One region of the Hymenobacter latericius genome, then DNA from elsewhere that is predicted to be linked to it. Evidence: riboswitches for the same ligand, from Rfam matches in the RefSeq annotation. Region 1 holds a riboswitch; each other region holds the start of a gene.
What was found. A riboswitch is a leader RNA that binds a small molecule or an ion and turns the genes downstream of it on or off. The one in region 1 is predicted to bind S-adenosylmethionine.
Positions count from the first base shown of each region.

Region 2: it holds a riboswitch for S-adenosylmethionine, as region 1 does, so the genes downstream of both, metH (methionine synthase) here and OIS50_RS16975 (phosphoadenylyl-sulfate reductase) in region 1, are expected to answer to the same signal.
Region 3: it holds a riboswitch for S-adenosylmethionine, as region 1 does, so the genes downstream of both, OIS50_RS02705 (hypothetical protein) here and OIS50_RS16975 (phosphoadenylyl-sulfate reductase) in region 1, are expected to answer to the same signal.
Region 4: it holds a riboswitch for S-adenosylmethionine, as region 1 does, so the genes downstream of both, OIS50_RS11940 (O-acetylhomoserine aminocarboxypropyltransferase/cysteine synthase family protein) here and OIS50_RS16975 (phosphoadenylyl-sulfate reductase) in region 1, are expected to answer to the same signal.

Region 1 covers NZ_CP110136.1:3,826,049-3,830,700, forward strand. Annotated here, with positions in the region: gene cysD (sulfate adenylyltransferase subunit CysD) at 1-867, opposite strand, end outside; gene OIS50_RS16975 (phosphoadenylyl-sulfate reductase) at 1,061-1,840, opposite strand; SAM riboswitch class I at 2,152-2,244, opposite strand; gene hemH (ferrochelatase) at 2,445-3,491, opposite strand; gene era (GTPase Era) at 4,044-4,652, shown strand, end outside.
Region 2 covers NZ_CP110136.1:3,190,217-3,194,868, reverse strand. Annotated here, with positions in the region: gene metH (methionine synthase) at 1-3,342, opposite strand, end outside; SAM riboswitch class I at 3,415-3,527, opposite strand; gene OIS50_RS14145 (DUF6069 family protein) at 3,662-4,099, shown strand.
Region 3 covers NZ_CP110136.1:655,961-660,612, reverse strand. Annotated here, with positions in the region: gene OIS50_RS02715 (sodium:solute symporter family transporter) at 1-1,488, opposite strand, end outside; gene OIS50_RS02710 (zinc dependent phospholipase C family protein) at 1,871-2,905, shown strand; SAM riboswitch class I at 3,077-3,175, shown strand; gene OIS50_RS02705 (hypothetical protein) at 3,361-3,651, shown strand; gene OIS50_RS02700 (ATP-grasp domain-containing protein) at 3,654-4,652, shown strand.
Region 4 covers NZ_CP110136.1:2,676,430-2,681,081, reverse strand. Annotated here, with positions in the region: gene OIS50_RS11945 (homoserine O-acetyltransferase family protein) at 1-54, opposite strand, end outside; gene OIS50_RS11940 (O-acetylhomoserine aminocarboxypropyltransferase/cysteine synthase family protein) at 287-1,672, opposite strand; SAM riboswitch class I at 2,051-2,160, opposite strand; gene OIS50_RS11935 (LysM peptidoglycan-binding domain-containing protein) at 2,400-2,708, opposite strand; gene OIS50_RS11930 (hypothetical protein) at 2,920-3,339, shown strand; gene OIS50_RS11925 (lysylphosphatidylglycerol synthase transmembrane domain-containing protein) at 3,433-4,506, opposite strand.

The DNA of each region.
Region 1 (4,652 bases):
CCGGTCGTCGAGGCGGGTAGCGCCCCGCTCGCTCACTTTGGCCTGCAGAATGTCTTCGATAATGGCCGCAAGGGTGCTGGCGTCGCTTTCCACGGCGGCGGTGCAGGTAGCATCGCCCACGGTGCGGAAGCGTACCTGGCGGGTAGTCAGCTCGTCGGAGGCATCGAGTGAGAGGTGCTCCGTTACGGCCAGCAGCTGGCCCGAGGGCAGCACCACGCAGCGGCGCTCGTGGGCGAAGTAGATGCTAGGCAGCTGGATGTTCTCGCGCTGGATGTAGTTCCACACGTCCAGCTCGGTCCAGTTCGAAATGGGAAACACGCGCACGTTTTCGCCGGGCTGAATCTGGCCGTTGTAGATATTCCAGAGCTCGGGGCGCTGGCGGCGCGGGTCCCACTGGCCGAACTCGTCGCGCACCGAGAAGATACGCTCCTTGGCGCGGGCCTTTTCCTCGTCGCGGCGGGCGCCGCCGATGCAGGCATCAAAGCCAAACTCCTCGATGGTATCCAGTAGCGTGTAAGTCTGCAGGGCGTTGCGGCTCGGAAACTTGCCGCCCGGCTCGCGCAGGCCGCGCTGCTGAATGGTGTCCTCCACGCGGCGCACAATCAGCTGCTCGCCTAGTTCGGCAGCCAGTGAGTCGCGAAACTCCAGTACTTCCGGGAAGTTGTGGCCCGTGTCGATGTGCACGAGCGGGAACGGAAACTTGCCAGGCCGGAAGGCCTTTTGGGCAAGGCGCACCAGCGCGATGGAGTCTTTGCCGCCCGAGAACAGCAGCGCGGGGCGCTGAAACTGCCCGGCCACTTCGCGCAGGATGTGGATGGCTTCGGCTTCGAGCCGATCGAGGTAGTCTAAACGAGGGAGCGTTGGCATAAGGCAAGGGGGTGCCTGTTCGGCCTGTAGGGCCGAATTTTTAGGGAATAGGAAGTGCGGGGAATGCAGGGCCTCACCCCCCGGCCCCCTCTCCGGGGGAGAGGGGGAGCCTGATGTCAGCAGGCATTATCCGGAGCATGAAGTAGAAAGAGCAGGGTAGCGCATTACTGGCACAGATGTATGCCGCCAGCAATTAAGTAGTAAGCACAGCGACGTTGCTGCCAATTGGCTCCCCCTCTCCCCCGGAGAGGGGGCCGGGGGGTGAGGCGTGCAGGCCGCACTCCTTCGCCGACTGATCTTCCCACCACCAGCGGCCGGCCCGGAAGTCTTCGCCGGGCTTCACGGCCCGGGTGCACGGCGCGCAGCCAATGCTCACGAAGCCTTGCAGGTGCAGGGGGTTATGCGGAATGCTGTACTCGCGGATAAAGGCCCAGGTCTGCTCCCAGGTCCAGTCGAGCAGCGGATTCACCTTCAGCAGCTGGTAGGTAGCATCGAACTCGGCTATCTGCATGCCGGTGCGGGTGGCCGATTGCTCGGCCCGAATGCCCGTAACCCAGGCTTCTTTGCCGGCCAGCGCACGGCTCAGCGGCTCCACTTTGCGCACGTTGCAGCAGGCCTTGCGGGCATCCACGCTTTCGTAGAAACCATTCGGGCCCTGGCGCTCTACCAGGGCGGCTACCTGCTCGTGGTTGGGGTAGTAGGTCCGGATGGTTTTGCCGTATTTGAGCACGGTTTTGCTCCAGGTAGCATACGTTTCCTGAAAATTACGACCTGTGTCGAGGGTAAATACCTCAATGGGTAAATCGTGGGCAAAAATCAGGTGCGCGATTACCTGATCTTCCAATCCAAAAGAGGTAGAAAAAGCGGCTTTACCGGTAAATTCAGTGGCAATTAGGCGCAGGGTATCCAACGCATCAGCCCCAATTAATTGCTGACGAATTTGCGCCACCTGTGCATCGATTAAAGTCGACATGCGCAGCAGGGCTACGACCGGTTTCTCCGAAGAAAAACCAGGTCTGATAAGACAAAAAGAAAGGGAGCCGGAGGGGTAGGCGGCGAGTTGAGCTCAAGCGGCCAAACCAAACGGACCTAGGGCGTGCTCCTGCGGTAGGAGCCTAGGCGTTGGCGTTCCGGCAAGCGGGCAGGGGAGGATGTAAAAGCCTCAACAACACGCGCGGCGCATAGCCAGGCAACAACAGCACAGGCTGTTGGAGCCGAAAAGGCCCGGCTGCAGAGCAGCGGAGGTAGCGCGGGGTGTGATGATGAGGTTCACGGCGTACGTTGTTTTTATATGGTCAGGAATTGGCACCGTTCCGGATGATCCGGAGGGTTGCCGGCGCTTCACGGAGCCTGTCTCTCCACGCCTCTGTATAAAAACAATCCTGGGAAGAATTGATGGAGCAAAGGTAGCAACACAAATTTTGGAATTGCAAATTTTTTCTTGAGCTGGCCCCAAAGCTTTGTGTCTTGACAATACCAATTCGCCTAAACCCAGTTTGTATTAAAAAGCTTAGGGCCGTGCTTGAACAATTAATTCAAGCACGGCCCTAATGCGCAATTCAAATAGCAGGCGCTGATTAATTCCGGCGCACCATATCCACCACGGCATCAACCCAAATGGGGTGGGTATTGCAGCTCGGCACCAATTGCCAGTGGTTGCCGCCGGCTTCCTCAAACATTTCCTTAAACTCTTCGCCTACCTCGATGGTGGTTTCGAGGCAGTCGGCCACGAAGGCGGGGCTGAAGGCCAGCACGTTCTTGTAGCCCTTGGCCGGCATCTCCTTCAGGACCTCGTCGGCGTAGGGCTGCAGCCACGGGTCGCGCAGGCGGCTTTGCAGGCGGCTCTGGAAGCACACGGTGTACTGGTCGTCGCGCAAACCCAGGGCCTCGGCCAGCAGGCGCGAGGTGGCAAAGCACTGCGCGCGGTAGCAGTAGCGGTTATTTTTATTGTAGTGGTTGCAGCAGGTGCCCAGCTTGCAATAGCCTTTGTGGCTGCCCTTAAGCACGTGGCGCTCCGGAATGCCGTGGTAGCTGAACACCACGTGGTCGTAGTCGTGCTTTTCCATCTCGGCCTTGCCCAGGGCCCCGAAGGTGGCAATGAAGCCGGGGTCGTCGGCGAAGGTGCTGATGAAGCTGATGCTGGGCACCACCCACCATTTGCTTACGATGTCCATCACCTTTTCCTGCACCGAGCCCGTGCTAGCCGCGGCGTACTGCGGAAACAGCGGCAGCACGATGATGCGCTCCACGGCTGCTTCGCGCAGCTCCTCCAGCGCCGATTCGATGCTGGGATTCTGGTAGCGCATGCCGAAGGCCACGAGGTAGTCTTTGCCGAGCTTTTCCTGCACCAGCTTTTTCAGATCGAGGCCGTGGTAGAGCAGCGGGGAGCCGCGCTCATCCCAGAGCTGCTGGTAAATTTTGGCCGACTTGGGCGCGCGCAGCGGCACCACCAAGCCCTGAAACAGCGGGTAGCGCACAGCCGCGGGCATGTCGATAACGCGAGCATCGGTCAGGAACTCGTTGAGGTAACGGCGTACATCCGGCGTGCGGGGCGAATCGGGGGTGCCCAGGTTCACGAGCAGGACACCGATGCGGCCTTGGGTAGAGGCAGGGGTAGAGGGCATAAAAGAGAGGTAGCGCACACCGCCGGTAACAAAGGAAAGCGGTGCCGACAGATGCCATACAAAGGTACGGGCCCCAAAGTTTGCGCCGCAGCTGCGGCACCGGCTCAGTACGCCCTGATTTATATCCACGAAATAGCCGGCATCCGCTGAAAGACCATACGCCAGGTGATGACAGAGGTAACGGTTCGTCAGCACCTAGGGCCTTGCCAGCAACGTTTTGGTGTAGCGCTGGTAACAATTGTCGGGCGGAACAGCGGCGCGGTTGTGCGCGAGCCAGGCGGTACCAATGGCCGGGGGCGTAGCGGCAGGGCCGAAGCACGTGGCAGCGAGGTCGGAAAAGGGCGATGGTAACCGGCGTGGTGTAGTGAAGGCAGGCGAGCCTAGGTGCTGGCTTGGGCAAGCGGTAACAGGAGCCAGCATACCGTGGCATTAACATTCGGGCGCGGCATTGCCCAAAAGGTACTTTTAACCGTAAGCGCCTATTATTCAGGCTATGCAGCTTGAGCGCGCATAAAGCCGTACCTTTGTGCCCCTTAACGCATTACCACCATCGTGACTACTGAACCCAAACCGCACCGAGCCGGCTTCGTGAGCATCATCGGCAAGCCCAACGTGGGCAAGTCGACGTTGATGAATGTGCTGGTGGGCGAGCGGCTCAGCATTATTACCAGCAAGGCCCAAACCACGCGCCACCGCATTCTGGGCATCCTGAACGGCCCTGACTTTCAGCTGGTATACTCCGATACGCCCGGCATCATTCAGCCGAAGTACGAGCTCCAATCGGCCATGATGTCGTTCGTGTACTCGTCGTTGGAAGACGCCGACGTGATCCTGTTCGTGACGGACATCTACGAGAAGCACGACGAGGAGCCCGTGGTGGAGCGCCTGCGCCGCTCGGAAGTGCCGGTGCTGCTGCTGATCAACAAAATCGACCAGGCGACGCAGGAAGAAGTAGAGGCCAAAATGGCGTACTGGCGCGAGCAAATGCCCAACGCCGCCGAAATCATCCCCATTTCGGCCCTCAACGCCTTCAACACCGAGCAGGTCTTTAACCACATCCTCGACCGCCTGCCCGAGCATGAGGCTTTCTACCCCAAAGACGAGCTGACCGACAAGCCGGAGCGCTTTTTTGCTTCGGAAATGATTCGCGAGAAAATCTTC
Region 2 (4,652 bases), 640 kb from region 1:
GCGCTCGGTCAGGGCTTCGGCCAGGCGGTCGGCCAGGGCTTTGGCCAGAATGGCCGAGTAGTCGTCGTGCTGCGCCTCGAACTCGGCCACCAGCTCATCAAGCCCGATGCCCGCCGTTACGGCAAAACCGCCTAGGTAATCGGCGCGGCCGCTGTCCTTAGGAGCCAGGAAATCGGAGAAGGCGAAGTACGGCAGGCCCGGTGCCTTCAGGCTTTGCTGACGCAGCGTGAAGGTTTCGGCCAGTAACTGCTCGCGGGTGTCGTCGGTGTATACCTCAATTGTGTCGGAGTCGACGGTATTAACCGGCCAGAAGCCTACCGTAGCACGGGCCGTAAGCAGCTTTTCATCGATGATGCGCTTGAGCAGGGCTTGGGCATCGGCAAATAGCTTGCGCGCGGCCTCGCCTAGGGTCTCATCTTCCAAGATGCGCGGGTAGCGGCCTTTCAGCTCCCAAGCGTGGAAGAAAGGCGTCCAGTCGATGTAGGGCACCAGCTCCTGCAGCGGGTAATCTTCGAATACCCGCGCACCCAGAAAGCTGGGCTTGGTGATGGGCGCGGCAGCCCAGTCGGCCTGAAACTTCTGCGCGCGGGCATCCTCAATGCTCACGTACTCCTTGGTACGCTGGCGACCGGCGTGGTCGTCGCGCAGCTGTAGGTACTCCTGGGCCACGTCGTTGGCGTACGCATCCCGACCTAGGCCTAGCAGTTGCGAGGCCACCGGCACGGCACGCGAGGCGTCGTTTACGTGTATAACGGGCCCTTTGTAAGCGGGTGCGATGCGCACGGCCGTGTGCAGGCGCGAGGTGGTAGCGCCACCAATGAGCAACGGCACGCGCAGGCCGCGCTTCTCCATTTCCTGCGCCACGTACACCATCTCGTCGAGCGAAGGCGTAATCAGGCCGCTTAAGCCCACAATGTCGGCTTGGGTGCGCTCGGCTTCGGCGATGATCTTTTCGAGGGGCACCATCACGCCTAGGTCAATCACCTCATAGTTGTTGCAGGCCAGCACCACGCCCACAATGTTTTTGCCGATGTCGTGCACGTCGCCTTTCACGGTAGCCAGCAGTACTTTGCCGGCTGTCTGGCGGGCTTCGGTGCCGCCGGCAGCAGCTACGGCGTCGCGCTCGGCCTGCATGTGCGGCTCGAGCCAGGCCACTGCGCGCTTCATCACGCGGGCCGATTTCACTACCTGCGGCAAGAACATTTTGCCGGCGCCGAACAGGTCGCCCACTACCGTCATGCCGGCCATCAGCGGGCCTTCAATCACGGCCAGCGGCTTCTGCAATTGCTTCAGCGCTTCTTCGGTATCGGCTTCGATGTGGTCGGTAATGCCTTTTACCAAGGCGTGCTCGAGGCGCTTCTCAACCGACCACCCGCGCCATTCTTCCTGGCTAATAGCTGTCAGCTGTTGGCTATTAGCTTTCTGATGGCTAAGCTTGTCGGCCAGCTGCACGAGGCGCTCGGTGGCATCGTCGCGGCGGTCGAACAGCACGTCTTCCACGGCTTCGAGCAAATCCTTGGGCACTTCGTCGTACACGGTCAGCTGGCCGGGGTTCACGATGCCCATATCCAGACCGGCCTTGATGGCGTGGTACAGGAACGCGGCGTGAATGGCCTCGCGCACCGGGTCGTTGCCGCGGAAGGCAAACGACACGTTGCTGACGCCGCCGCTGGTGAGGGCGCCGGGCAGGTGCTGCTTAATCCAGCGCACGGCCTCAATAAAGTCGATAGCGTAGCGGCGGTGCTCCTCGATGCCGGTGCCTACGGTAAGGATGTTCGGGTCGAAGATGATGTCTTCGGGCGGGAAGCCTACTTCTTCGGTGAGGATGCGGTAGGCGCGCTGGCAGATGTCGATGCGGCGCTGGTAGTTATCGGCCTGGCCCTGCTCGTCGAAAGCCATTACGATAACCGCCGCGCCATAAGCGCGCACCAGGCGGGCGTGGTGCTTAAACACCTCTTCGCCCTCCTTCAGCGAAATCGAATTGACGATGCTCTTGCCCTGGGTGCACTTCAGGCCAGCTTCCAGCACCTCCCACTTGGAGGAGTCGATCATGATGGGCAGGCGGGCTACATCGGGCTCCGAGGCCAGCAGGTTCAGGAAGTTGGTCATGGCCTCCACCGAGTCGAGTAGGCCTTCGTCCATGTTCACGTCGAGCACCTGCGCGCCGCCTTCCACCTGGGCGCGAGCCACGGCCACGGCTTCGTCAAACTGCCCCGAGCGAATCAGGCGAGCGAAGGCGCGCGAACCCGTTACGTTGCACCGCTCGCCCACGTTCACGAACAAGCTTTCGGGGTGAATATTCAGCGGCTCCAAACCGCTCAGGCGCGTGGCTTGGGGGCGCACCGGCAGCTGGCGCGGCGGGTAGCGGTCGACGAGCTTCGCGGCTTCGGCAATGTGCTGGGGCGTGGTGCCGCAGCAGCCGCCCACCACGTTTACGAGGCCTTCCTGCAGGTACTCTTCCAGCACGGCCGCAAATTCCTGGGCCGATTCGTCGTAGCCGCCGAAGGCGTTGGGCAAGCCGGCGTTGGGGTAAGCCGAAATGTAGCAGTCGGCCAGGCGGCTCAGCTCCTGCAGGTACACCTTCAGCTGCTTGGCACCTAGGGCGCAGTTCAGGCCAATGCTCAGGATGGGCAGGTGGCGCATGGAGTTCCAGAACGCCTCCACCGTTTGGCCCGACAACGTGCGGCCCGAAGCATCGGTGATGGTGCCCGAAATCATGATGGGCACCACGCGGCCGCCCTCATCGAAGAAGCGCTGCGCCGCGAACAATGCGGCCTTGGCGTTCAGCGTGTCGAAGATGGTCTCAATCAGCAGCGCATCCACGCCGCCATCAACCAGGCCTTTGATCTGCTCCAGGTACGCCGTAGCCAGCTCATCGAAGGTGATGGCGCGGAAGCCCGGGCGGTTTACGTCGGGCGAGAGCGAGGCCGTGCGGTTGGTGGGGCCAATGGCGCCGGCCACAAAGCGCGGGCGCTCGGGCGTGCTGTACTCGTCGGCAGCGGAGCGGGCTAGCCGGGCGGCTTCAAAGTTCAGCTCGTACACAATGTGCTCCAGGGCGTAGTCGGCCTGCGCCACGGTGGTGCCGCTGAAGGTGTTGGTTTCTACCAGGTCGGCGCCCGCGGCGAAGTACTCGGCGTGCACGCCGCGCACCACGTCGGGGCGCGTCAGACACAGTAAGTCGTTGTTGCCGCGCAGGGGCTTGGGGTGGTCCCGAAACCGCTCGCCCCGAAAGTCGTCTTCGGTGAGCTGGTGGCGCTGCAGCATGGTACCCATGGCACCATCGAGCACGAGGACACGGCGGGCAAGCAGCTCGGCAAGCGGGGAGGCGGGAACAGTAGGCATATGGTCTTTCCGGATTGCGGTGGATGCTGGCGCGTATCCGGAAAGCCGAGGGGCCGCGAGGGGCTCTGGTTCCGCTCATCTTCTCCGAACGCCGCACCGGCCTCGGATGGGAGTTAGCACCTTGCCGCATTGGCCGGTTGCTAAGACGTCGTCGGGCCCAGTCCCTCGGTCTTTCTGGATAAGCACCACGAAGATAGAGGCCGCCACGAGTTTTTGCAAGTGCCCCGCCGTACCTCAACAGCAAATACGTGTAGTTTATTTGAAAGTATAAATATTTAATTGTAAATTATTGGTAGAAGAAGTGGTGTTGCTGAGTGCTATGGAAACCGTTTATCACCAACACGCGCCCGTGCCAAGCGCCGGGCTGCGCGCCAACCCGTTGTGGTGGGCGGCGCCCCTCGCCGGCCTGGTTGCTGCAGCCCTAAACCTGGGCATTTACTACGCTGCTACTGCTACAGGGCTGTTGCCGGCCAATCTGCGCGAGCCTACCGGCGGCACCATTGGCCCGGCCCACGTGGCCCTGGCCTCGATGGTGCCGGCCCTGCTCGGGGCTTTGGTGCTGGCCGCCCTTATCCGGTGGGCCGATCGGCCGCTGCAAGGGTTTGCTATTGTGGCGGTGGGTATTTGCCTGCTCTCGATGGCGGGCCCGGCGGCCATTCCGCACAACCCGGCCAGCGGCGTGGCTGTACTGGGCCTGATGCACGTGGTAGCGGCCGGGGTGGTGTGGGCGCTGTTCAGCCGCGTTACCCGCGCCTAGGTGCGCGGCACGCTGCAAGGCTCAGCCAACACCTACTGCGCCCCAACTCAGGGTAGGGTTTGCCGGCCGCGGGGCGTCAGATGCAAACAGTGCTTTTGCCAAGGCTTGTGCTTGCCCCCAGCAGCTTGGCTTTGCTGTTGTTGCCTAGGTGCCCGGGCAGCCAGGTGCTGCCGGGGCCTGGGCAACGGTCGTCGGCGTTGGCAAGGGGTTGAGGTGGTTTTGGGCTGATTCCGGCCGATTGCATGGCGGGCGCGGTAGGCAACTACCACTTGGCATGCAGCAACTCAGTTATACAGCCCGGGGTGTGTAAATAGTGTTTTGTCTATTAAAATTATATCAATGATAATATGAATTTAGCCATGGTATATAATGCATATAATATATTTGTGCAGCCATTGTTCAGGCGATATACGCTGCTTGCTAACTAACTGGTAGAAAGCCTTTTGGTTGCTGCAATGTGTCATTGAGCCTGAATGGGGCTGCTTTGGCCTGGGAGCTTAGAGGGCTACTCTGCTTTCGCTTTTCCCGGCCACGAATCACTTTATCTGCCCAA
Region 3 (4,652 bases), 1.2 Mb from region 1:
GGCATTGCGGAAGGCCGAGTAGAGCACCGTTTCGGGCCCGAACAGCGTGGGCGCGTAGTTGTTGAACAGCACCGACAGCAGGAAACCCGCCAGAATACCCGCTACCGCGGCCGGGGCACTGGTGCGCCGCCAGAACATGCCCAGCACAAACACCGCCACGATGCCCGGCGAGATAAAGCCCGTGTACTTCTGAATAAACGTGAAACCGCCTTCGCCGCTGATGCCGAGCACGTCCTTCCACGTCAGGAACACGGCCAGCAGCATGGCGGCCAGAATGGTGAGGCGGCCCACCCACACCAGCTGCTTTTCGTCGGCCTGGGGGTTGAGGTAGCGCTTGTAGATATCGAGCGTGAAGATGGTGGAAATGGAGTTGGCTTTGCCGGCCAGCGAGGCCACGATGGCTGCCGTGAGGGCGGCCAACGCCATGCCCTTCAGGCCGTTGGGCAGAAAGGTGAGAATGGCTGAGTAGGCGTTGTCGGGGTTGAAGGCGCCGGTGGAAGCCATTTCGGCCTGCAGGCCGCCGTTTTTGTGCAGCACGTAGGCCGCAATGCCCGGCAGCATCACGATTACGGGCATGATGAGCTTGAGCAGGCCCGCGAACAGGATGCCCGTGCGCGCCGTGTTCAGGTCGGCACCTAGGGCGCGCTGCGTAATGTACTGGTTGCAGCCCCAGTAGTTGAGGTTGGCCACCCACTGCCCGCCGGCGTACATGGCCAGGCCCGGCAGGGCCAGGTAACGCGCCGTTTCGGCCGTGGAGGCGGCGGGGCCGGGCTTCTCGAAAATCATGTGGAAGTGGTCGTCGGCGTCGCGCATCATGGCCGAAAAACCGGCCAGCACATCGTTGCCAAGGCCAAACTGCTGGCTGACGAGCGTGAGGGCGATGTACGTGGTGGCCAGGCCGCCGATGATGAGCACCGTTACCTGCACCACGTCGGTGTAGCCCACCACCTTCATGCCGCCTAGGGTCAGCAACAAGGCAAACAGGGCCAGGGCCAGCAGTATCAGGTGGAAGCTTTCGCCGCCCACGATGTTGTTGATGGCCAGCGCCCCTAGGTACAAAATGGCCGTGAGGTTGACGAGCACGTACAGGAACAGCCAGAACACGCTCATAATCAGGCTAAGCGTGGCGTTGTAGCGCTGCTCCAGAAACTGCGGCATGGTGTAAATCTTCTCGCGCAGGTAAATCGGCATGAAGAACACCGCCACGAAAATCAGGATGAGCGCCGCTACCCACTCGTAGGCCGCAATGGCAATGCCCTGCACAAAACCGCCGCCCGACATACCGATGAACTGCTCGGCCGAAATGTTGGAGGCAATCATGGAGGCCCCGATAGCCCACCACGTCAGGGAGCCTTCGGCCAGGAAAAAGTCCTTCGAATCGGATTCGGTACGCTTTTTTTGGCGGTAGATGTAGTAGCCGTACAACGATACGCCCACGAGGTAAATGAGAAAGACCAACAGGTCGATAAGAGCCAGATCGTTGCGCATACCGCGGCTTGTAGATTCGGAAGTGACAGGCGGTGCTACGGCCGCCAAAATGCGCAGAAATATAAGCGCACCAGCGCGGCCCCGCGCCGCTGCCGCCCCCAAAACATGCCAGCCGCCGCGCCGCCGGGCATGTGCACGGCCTGGGCCGCCGCCCGGGGCCGCACGGGCATTGCCGGCTCACGGCATTGCCGGCGAAACCACAGTAATTGACTTATCCCTAGGTGCAAAGCAAGCGCCGCCGGCCAGGCAGGCCATAGCTGCAACGGCCTGCTTCGGCTTCAACCTACAAAGAGTCAGGAAATTGATTACCCAAAACCCTGATTCACAAATCGGTATTTGGCCGATGCCTGCCAAGCCCAGATATTTGCCTTTTCTTTTTCTTATGCCTACGCTACGTATGTTCAACTTTAGCCGCCGCAGCCGCCGTTTGGTATTGGCTACGGCTCTGCTGCTTACCGCTCCCTCGCTGCTGTTTGCCTGGGGCAACTGGGGCCACCAACGCATCAACCGCGCGGCCGTGCTGGCCCTGCCCGCGGCCATGCGCACGTTCTTCTACAACCACATCGATTACGTGGTGACGGAATCGGTCATCCCCGATTCGCGCAAGTACAGCATCAACGACAAAGCCGAGTTTCCGCGGCACTACATCGATCTGGAAGAGTATGGCCCGGTAGCGGAGATACCGCAAGCCGCTGCCGATGCCTACAAAAAATACGACGCCGAAACGCTGGACAAGCACGGCCGCCTGCCCTGGTACCTGCAGGATATGCTGGCCAAGCTGACCACGGCCATGAAAAACCAGCGCAAGGACGAAATCCTGTTTCTGGCCGCCGACCTGGGCCACTACCTCGGCGATGCGCACCAGCCCTTGCACACCTCCTCCAACCACGACGGCCAGCGCACCGGGCAGCGTGGTATTCATGCGTTCTACGAGTCGCAGCTGCCCGAGCAGTTTGGCCGGAACTACAACTTCAAGCTTGCGGAGCCCAAGCTGATTCAGGACCCCGTGGCCGAATCGTGGCGCATTGTGGCCCAGAGCCACGCCGCCATCGACTCGATGCTGACCATTGAGAAAAAGCTGGCCGGCGAAACGCCCAAAGAAGCGCTGTACGTGCTGAACGCCGACGGCCAGGTAAAGAAAAACGTGTTCAACAGCTGGGTGCACACGCCCGCCTACTCGGCCGCCTACCACAAGGCCCTCAACCACATGATTGAGCGCCAGATGCGCAACGCCGCCCAAACCACGGCCAACTTCTGGTACACGGCCTGGGTAAATGCCGGCAAGCCCGACCTCACCAAGCTCGACACCGAATACACCACCAAGAGCAACCAGAAAAACCTGCAAACCGAGCTGAAACTGATTCAGAAAGGCAAGCTCGTCGACTTCTCCTCGTTCGCCGAATTCCCGGTCAACTAAGGCATTTTAGCCGCCTTATCAGCCGCGAAACGCGCCGCCCTGGCGGCCGTTTCGCGGCTTTTTTGTTGCCGAAACCATAACCGCCGGGCTTGTTCGTTGCGAAGAATATTTGTGTTTTCGGCAAACGCTGCTATACCTTTGCAGCATCAATTCTTTCCGACCAAAGGATTGTTTTTATACAGAGGCGTGGAGAGACAGGCTCCCTGAAGCGCCGGCAACCACCAGCGGGGTAACTCCCGGGAACGGTGCCAAGTCCTGACCATATAAAAACAAGTAGCCGTGGCTTCAACTACCCGCACCGCCGCTTTTCGCTCTGCTACCACCGCCCCCAACCTGCGCCAGGCGCAGCGTTGCTGTATGGGCATGGCAGTTGCGGCCTGTTGTTGTTGAGCCCAACCCACACCCCCTCCCCTTGCTGCTGCATGGCTGCTAGGTGCCTGGGCACCTAGGGCTTGGTGCGTCGCAATGCCAGCCCGATTTGCGCTGGCATTGCCATCGGCTCAGTTCAGCGCTTGATTTCCAAGCACTTGGTGGCTTGTGAATTCGGCCGGCAACTGCCTCCTTCCCTGTTTTCCATTTTCTGCTGCGGCTCCGGCTTTTCGGCAGCGTGGGCGCGTGCTGCCCTCGGCTGCCCTGCTCTGCAGCACCTGGGGCAGTTGCAGCTGCACTTTCCAACCGACAATCAGCTCAGCAGCGCTTTTGCGGCTGCTTTTCCCTTCCGCTTACATCGTCATTATTTCTGCTAAACATGGCACAATACCCCAAGCCCATAGGAATTTATTACGAGCACCCCGAATGGTTTAAGCCGCTCTTCGCCGAGCTCGACCGCCGTGGCCTGCCCTACGAGAAGATTGATGCCGCGCACCACCTCTTCGACCCTTCGGAGTCGGAAAGCCCGTACGCATTGGTAATCAACCGCATGAGCTCTTCGGCGTACTTGCGCGGCCACGGCCAGGGCATCTTTCACACGGCCGGTTTCCTTACGCATCTGGAGCGCCTGGGTGTTCGGGTTATCAACGGCACGGTGGCCTCGGGCATCGAAACCAACAAAGCCCGGCAGCTCGATTTGCTGGCCGGTTTGGGCCTGAAATTTCCGAAGTCGCGGGTGGTAAACCACGTGTCACGCATTCCGGACGCGGCCAAGGAGCTGAGCTTCCCGCTGGTAGTAAAGGTGAACATCGGCGGCAGCGGCGCGGGCATCGTGCGCTTCGATACGCCCGAAGGCCTGCAAGCCGCCGTTGATAACGGCCAGATTGACCTAGGCATCGACCAGACTGCGTTGGTGCAGGAGTTTGTGGCCCCGCGCGGCGGCCACATCACTCGCGTCGAGACGCTGAACGGCAAGTTCCTGTACGCCATGAAGGTGTACACCACCGGCACCAGCTTCAACCTGTGCCCGGCCGAAATCTGCCAGATTCCCGACGAGCCCGCAGCGGAAGGCGAGTTCTGCCTTACCCAAGCCCCCAAGAAAGGCATTCAGGTAGAAGCCACCACGCCGCCGGCCGAGGTAATCGAGGCCGTGGAGCGCCTGGTAGCCGCGGCCAAAATCGACGTGGGCGGCATCGAATACCTCGTCGACGACCGCACCGGCGAGGTGCTGTTCTACGACATCAACGCGCTGTCCAACTTCGTGGCCGATGCCGTGAACGTGGTCGGCTTCGACCCCTACGCGCTGTTTGTCGACTACCTGGAGCAAGAACTGGCCGCCGCCACTGCCGAGCTGGCCCTGAGCCTCGCCACTAACTAA
Region 4 (4,652 bases), 1.1 Mb from region 1:
GCCGCACTCCAGCGGCAGCGGTTGGGCCAAGGTTAGCGTTTGTTGTTCGCTCATAGCGGGGTCCTTTCGGGTAAGGCTGAAAGGAGTGGTAAAACACCGCAGCCCGCGGCTGCAGCGGTCAGAAATGCTTTGCTCCCGGCCCCCTCGAGCAGAAGAAGGGGCCGGAAAGCAAAGGAGCCGAAGCGGCGGCGAAGCACTTTCTCCCGAAGCGCTTCGCCTAGGTGCCAATGCTGGAAGGGAAGCCCTGCCCCATGGCAGAAGCGGGCTTCCTCAGTTTTCCCTCCCTTTATACTTCCAGCGTGGCGGGGTGCTCGGCTTGTTGTTCGAGTAGGATAGCGTTATCCTCGGTGTTGCTCAGCGGCGCCGCGTTCTGCACTGCGTCAAAAGCGCGCTGCAAATCGGCCTTGATGTCGTCGATGTGCTCCAGGCCCAGCGACAGGCGCAGCAGCGTGGGCGTTACGCCAGCGGCGCGCTGCTCCTCGTCGGAAAGCTGCTGGTGCGTGGTGGCCGAAGGCTGAATGATGAGCGTTTTGGCGTCGCCCACGTTGGCCAGGTGGCTGATGAGCTGCAGGTTGTCGATAAACTGCGTGGCCGTTTCCTTCGAGCCTTTAATAGCGAAGGTGAGCACACCGCCGAAGCCGCGCTTCAGGTATTTGGTGGCCAGCTGGTGGTAGGGGCTGCTCTTGAGGCCGGGGTAGTTCACGGCCTCTACCTGCGGGTGCTGCTCCAGCCACTCGGCAATTTTCTGGGCGTTTTCCACGGTGCGGTCTACGCGCAGGCTCAGCGTTTCGAGGCCGATAAGCAGCTGCCAGGCGTTGAAGGGGCTCTGCGAGGGGCCGAAGTCGCGCAGGCCTTCTACCCGGGCCCGGATGATGAAAGCAATGTTGCCGAAGGGGCCGTTTTTGCCGAACACATCATTGAATACCAGGCCGTGGTAGCCTTCGCTTGGCTCGGTAAACTGCGGAAATTTGCCGTTGCCGAAGTCGTACTTGCCGCCATCCACGATTACGCCGCCGATGGAGGTGCCGTGGCCGCCAATCCATTTCGTAGCCGATTCTACTACAATGTGCGCGCCGTGCTCCAGGGGGCGGAACAGGTAACCACCCGCGCCGAAGGTGTTATCCACAATCAGCGGAATGTCGTGCTTGTTGGCAATGGCCGCAATGGCTTCAAAATCCGGAATGTTGAAGCCCGGGTTGCCGATGGTTTCGAGGTACAGCGCCTTGGTGTTCTCGTCGATCAGCCGCTCGAAGCTCTCGGGGTTGTCGCCGTCGGCAAAGCGCACCTCAATACCCAGGCGCTTGAACGCCACCTTGAATTGATTGTACGTGCCCCCGTACAGAAACGAAGTCGACACGAAGTTGTCGCCGGCCTGCAGGATGTTGTTCAGGGCAATAAACTGCGCCGCCTGGCCGGAGGCCGTTGCCAGCGCTGCCACGCCGCCTTCGAGCGCCGCCACGCGCTGCTCAAACACGTCGGTGGTAGGGTTCATCAGGCGGGTGTAAATGTTGCCGAACTCCTTTAGCGCAAACAGGTTAGCGCCGTGCTCAGCATTCTTGAATACGTAGGATGTAGTTTGAAACAGCGGCACTGCGCGGGCGCCCGTGGTGGGGTCGGGTTGCTGGCCGGCGTGGAGTTGCAGGGTTTCGAAGTGCAGGTTCTGCTGAGACATGATAATGCTGAGAAAGAGGGTTGTGGATTGCGAAATCGATGCGGGAAACCGGCCACAGCAAGCCCAAAGCCGCGTGCGCCGAAGTGGTGGCCCGCAGCAGCCCAAGTGAAACCCTAGGGTGCAGCGAAGCCACATGCCGCCGAAAAGCCGGGCGGCCAGAATGTGAAATGGGAAGGGTAGGGGCAGGCTTTAAGCGCCCGCGGGGCCAACTACCAACAACAGCAACAACACGCCGTTTCGGCAGCGCGCATAGCCTGCGGCTGCATCATCGTCGCGGTAGCGGGGCGAGCGGCTACAAGCATAGTTGTAGCGGGCGCCGCGGTAGCGCGGAACTGCGAAGGAGTGTTGTAGGGGTGCGGGTAGGTATCCATAGCACGCTATTTATTTGTCCCCTCGTAGGGGCAGGACTTGGCACCTGCCAGCTTGTGCGTTGCTGGTGGTTGCCAGCGGGTCATCGAGCCTGTTCTCTCGCCGCTTCGGAATAAACCATGCTTCAAAAAACGCCGGGCCGTAAGCCGGGCTGGCACAAAGGTAGTACCGGTTGCATTAAACGCAAATCTGGCGAAAAGTTTTTTCAGGACGAGAAGTCAGATGTAACCAATTGCGCTTTGGTTCGAAGTAAAATATTGGTTATAAGATGATTATTAATAAGGTGTGGCAGTGATTTTACACAAAAAAACGCCTAGGGGTCGGACCTAGGCGTTGCAATATCAAGCAGAAATAAGGCCTACATCTTGGGCAGTTTCAGCACCTGGCCTACCTCAATATGGTCGGGGTTGCTGCCAATCGTCGACTTATTAGCATCGTAAATCTGGTGCCACTTGGAGGCGTCGCCGTAGTGCTTTTTGGCAATCTTCGAAAGCGAGTCGCCGCTTACTACGGTGTAGGTTTCGCCTTGGGCGGCGGCGGGTTGGGCTGCCTGCGGTTGCGCTTGGTTGCCGAAGAAATCGGTAGCGCCGCCGGCCGGCTTTTGGGGTTGGGTAGGTTGTACGGGCTTTTTCTCGCCCTTATCGCTGAGGAAATCGAACAGTCCCATGGTTGTGTGGTCTTTGTAAGTGGGTGCGGATGCGAGCAACAGGTGCTGGGTAGCAACCCATTGGCTCGGCTAAAGTGTACGGGCTAGGTAGCAGATAGTTGCGCGCTTAACCCTTTGCAGCGGGGGTGCGTAAGTAACGGCGCAGCGCTTGCCAACTCGGCCGCGCCGCAGTTGCCGAACCCTGTTCCATCCCCATTCCAGACACCCATTTATGACACGCGCATTTAACACACCGCTCCACTACCTAGGCACGCTCCTGCTGCTGATGACCCTCGTTATGTATGCCTGCGGCAGCAAAGAAGGCAAGGTAGAAGGGCAAAACATGCTCTACGGCACCGATAGCAAAGTGTGGAAAACCCGCCGCGAAGAAGACGCTACCGGCGACAAAGTGAAGCAGACCTCCGAGCAAAAGCAGGAGGAAATCCGCTTCTTCGGCAATGGCCAGTACGTCATGACCTCGCCCACGCAGTCGATCAACGGCAAGTACACCTTCGATCAGGCCAACAAGAAGATTACCATGACGCCCGACAACGGAAACGTGGCCAATACCTTCGATGTGGCAACGCTTACCGACGACCGCCTGACGCTGCGCAGCGCCGACGGGGCTGAGCTGCAGCTAGAAGCTGAGTAATAGCTCAACAGCCTCACTTGCTGATAAAACAATAAGCCCCGCGGCAGTTACGCCGCGGGGCTTATTGTTTGTTGCCTAGGTATTGGTTGCCAATCAGGAAGCCATGACCTCGTGTGCCACCTTTTTGCCAAACACCCGGCCGACCCAGCGCGGCAGGAAGATGGAGCCCAGCACGAGGTACAGGTAATAGGTAGCAATGCGGTAGAGCAGCAGGATGAAATTCGTCATGGTTGCCGAGCCGGCGAAGCTGCGGAAGAAGAACGGGAAGGCACCCTCGGCAAAGCCCGCGCCGCCCGGCGTAATAGCCACCAGCAGCACTACTTTGTACACCAGGTTGCGGGCGAAGATGACGCCAAACGTAGCCCAGCTTACCGGCACAAAAGCCGCAATCAGGCAGCCGATAACGAGGTAGCGGGCCGTCCAGACGAATGCCGTGGAGAGGGCCGCGCGGCTCCAGTAAGCCCAGCCGTTGCCGCGCAGCTGCGCCGAGGCCCACACCAGCTCGGTGCCGTGCTGCCAGGCGCGGCGGCGCCAGCGGCGCAGCCCGCGTACCGAAAACAGGCGCATAATCAGGCGCTTTACCACGTGGGGGTTGATAAGTAGCGCCCACGCCATCAGGCCGGAGTACAGAAACGTGAGTACGTAGCTTAGCCAAAACGCGACTTTGAGCGTGGTAATAAAGCCGCTTTCGAGCACCTCGGTGGGGTAAAGACTGTCGCCGGCCAGGAGCAGCACAAAGGGCACCACCACCACAAAGTACAAGTTATCGAGCATGGCTGTTGCCATCACGTAGGCCAGCGACTTACCTAAGGGCACGCCCTCTTTGTTGATGATAAACGTAGCCACCGTGGTACCGCCCACGGCCGATGGAAGCACGCACGAAGCCAGCTCCCAAATCATAATCACATCGATGCTCTGCCGCCACGACAGCTGCCGCTCCGAAATATGCCGGATGCGGTACATATAGCCTACATCGCGCACAAATAGCACGGCCAGCACCACCAGCAGCCACAACGGGCGGGCGTCGGCCAGGGGGGCCAGGTCGCCGGGGCGGTAGCTGCGCCAGAACATAAAGCCCACTACCCCGAGGCCAATAGCAACCGGCAGCAGCATCCGCGAAGGCGATAATTTTTCGAGCAGCTGGCGGTCCTGCTGGGGAGTGGTCATGCAAGTAGGCGGGTAGTGGTCAGGCAAAAATACGTAGTTGACCTAGGCGGGGTCGTTAAAATTATTCTAACCCCGGTGAGGGCAAAGCCGGAACACAAAGCATGTAGGTACAATGCACCTCAACCGGAACCCCGGCCCCGCGGCAG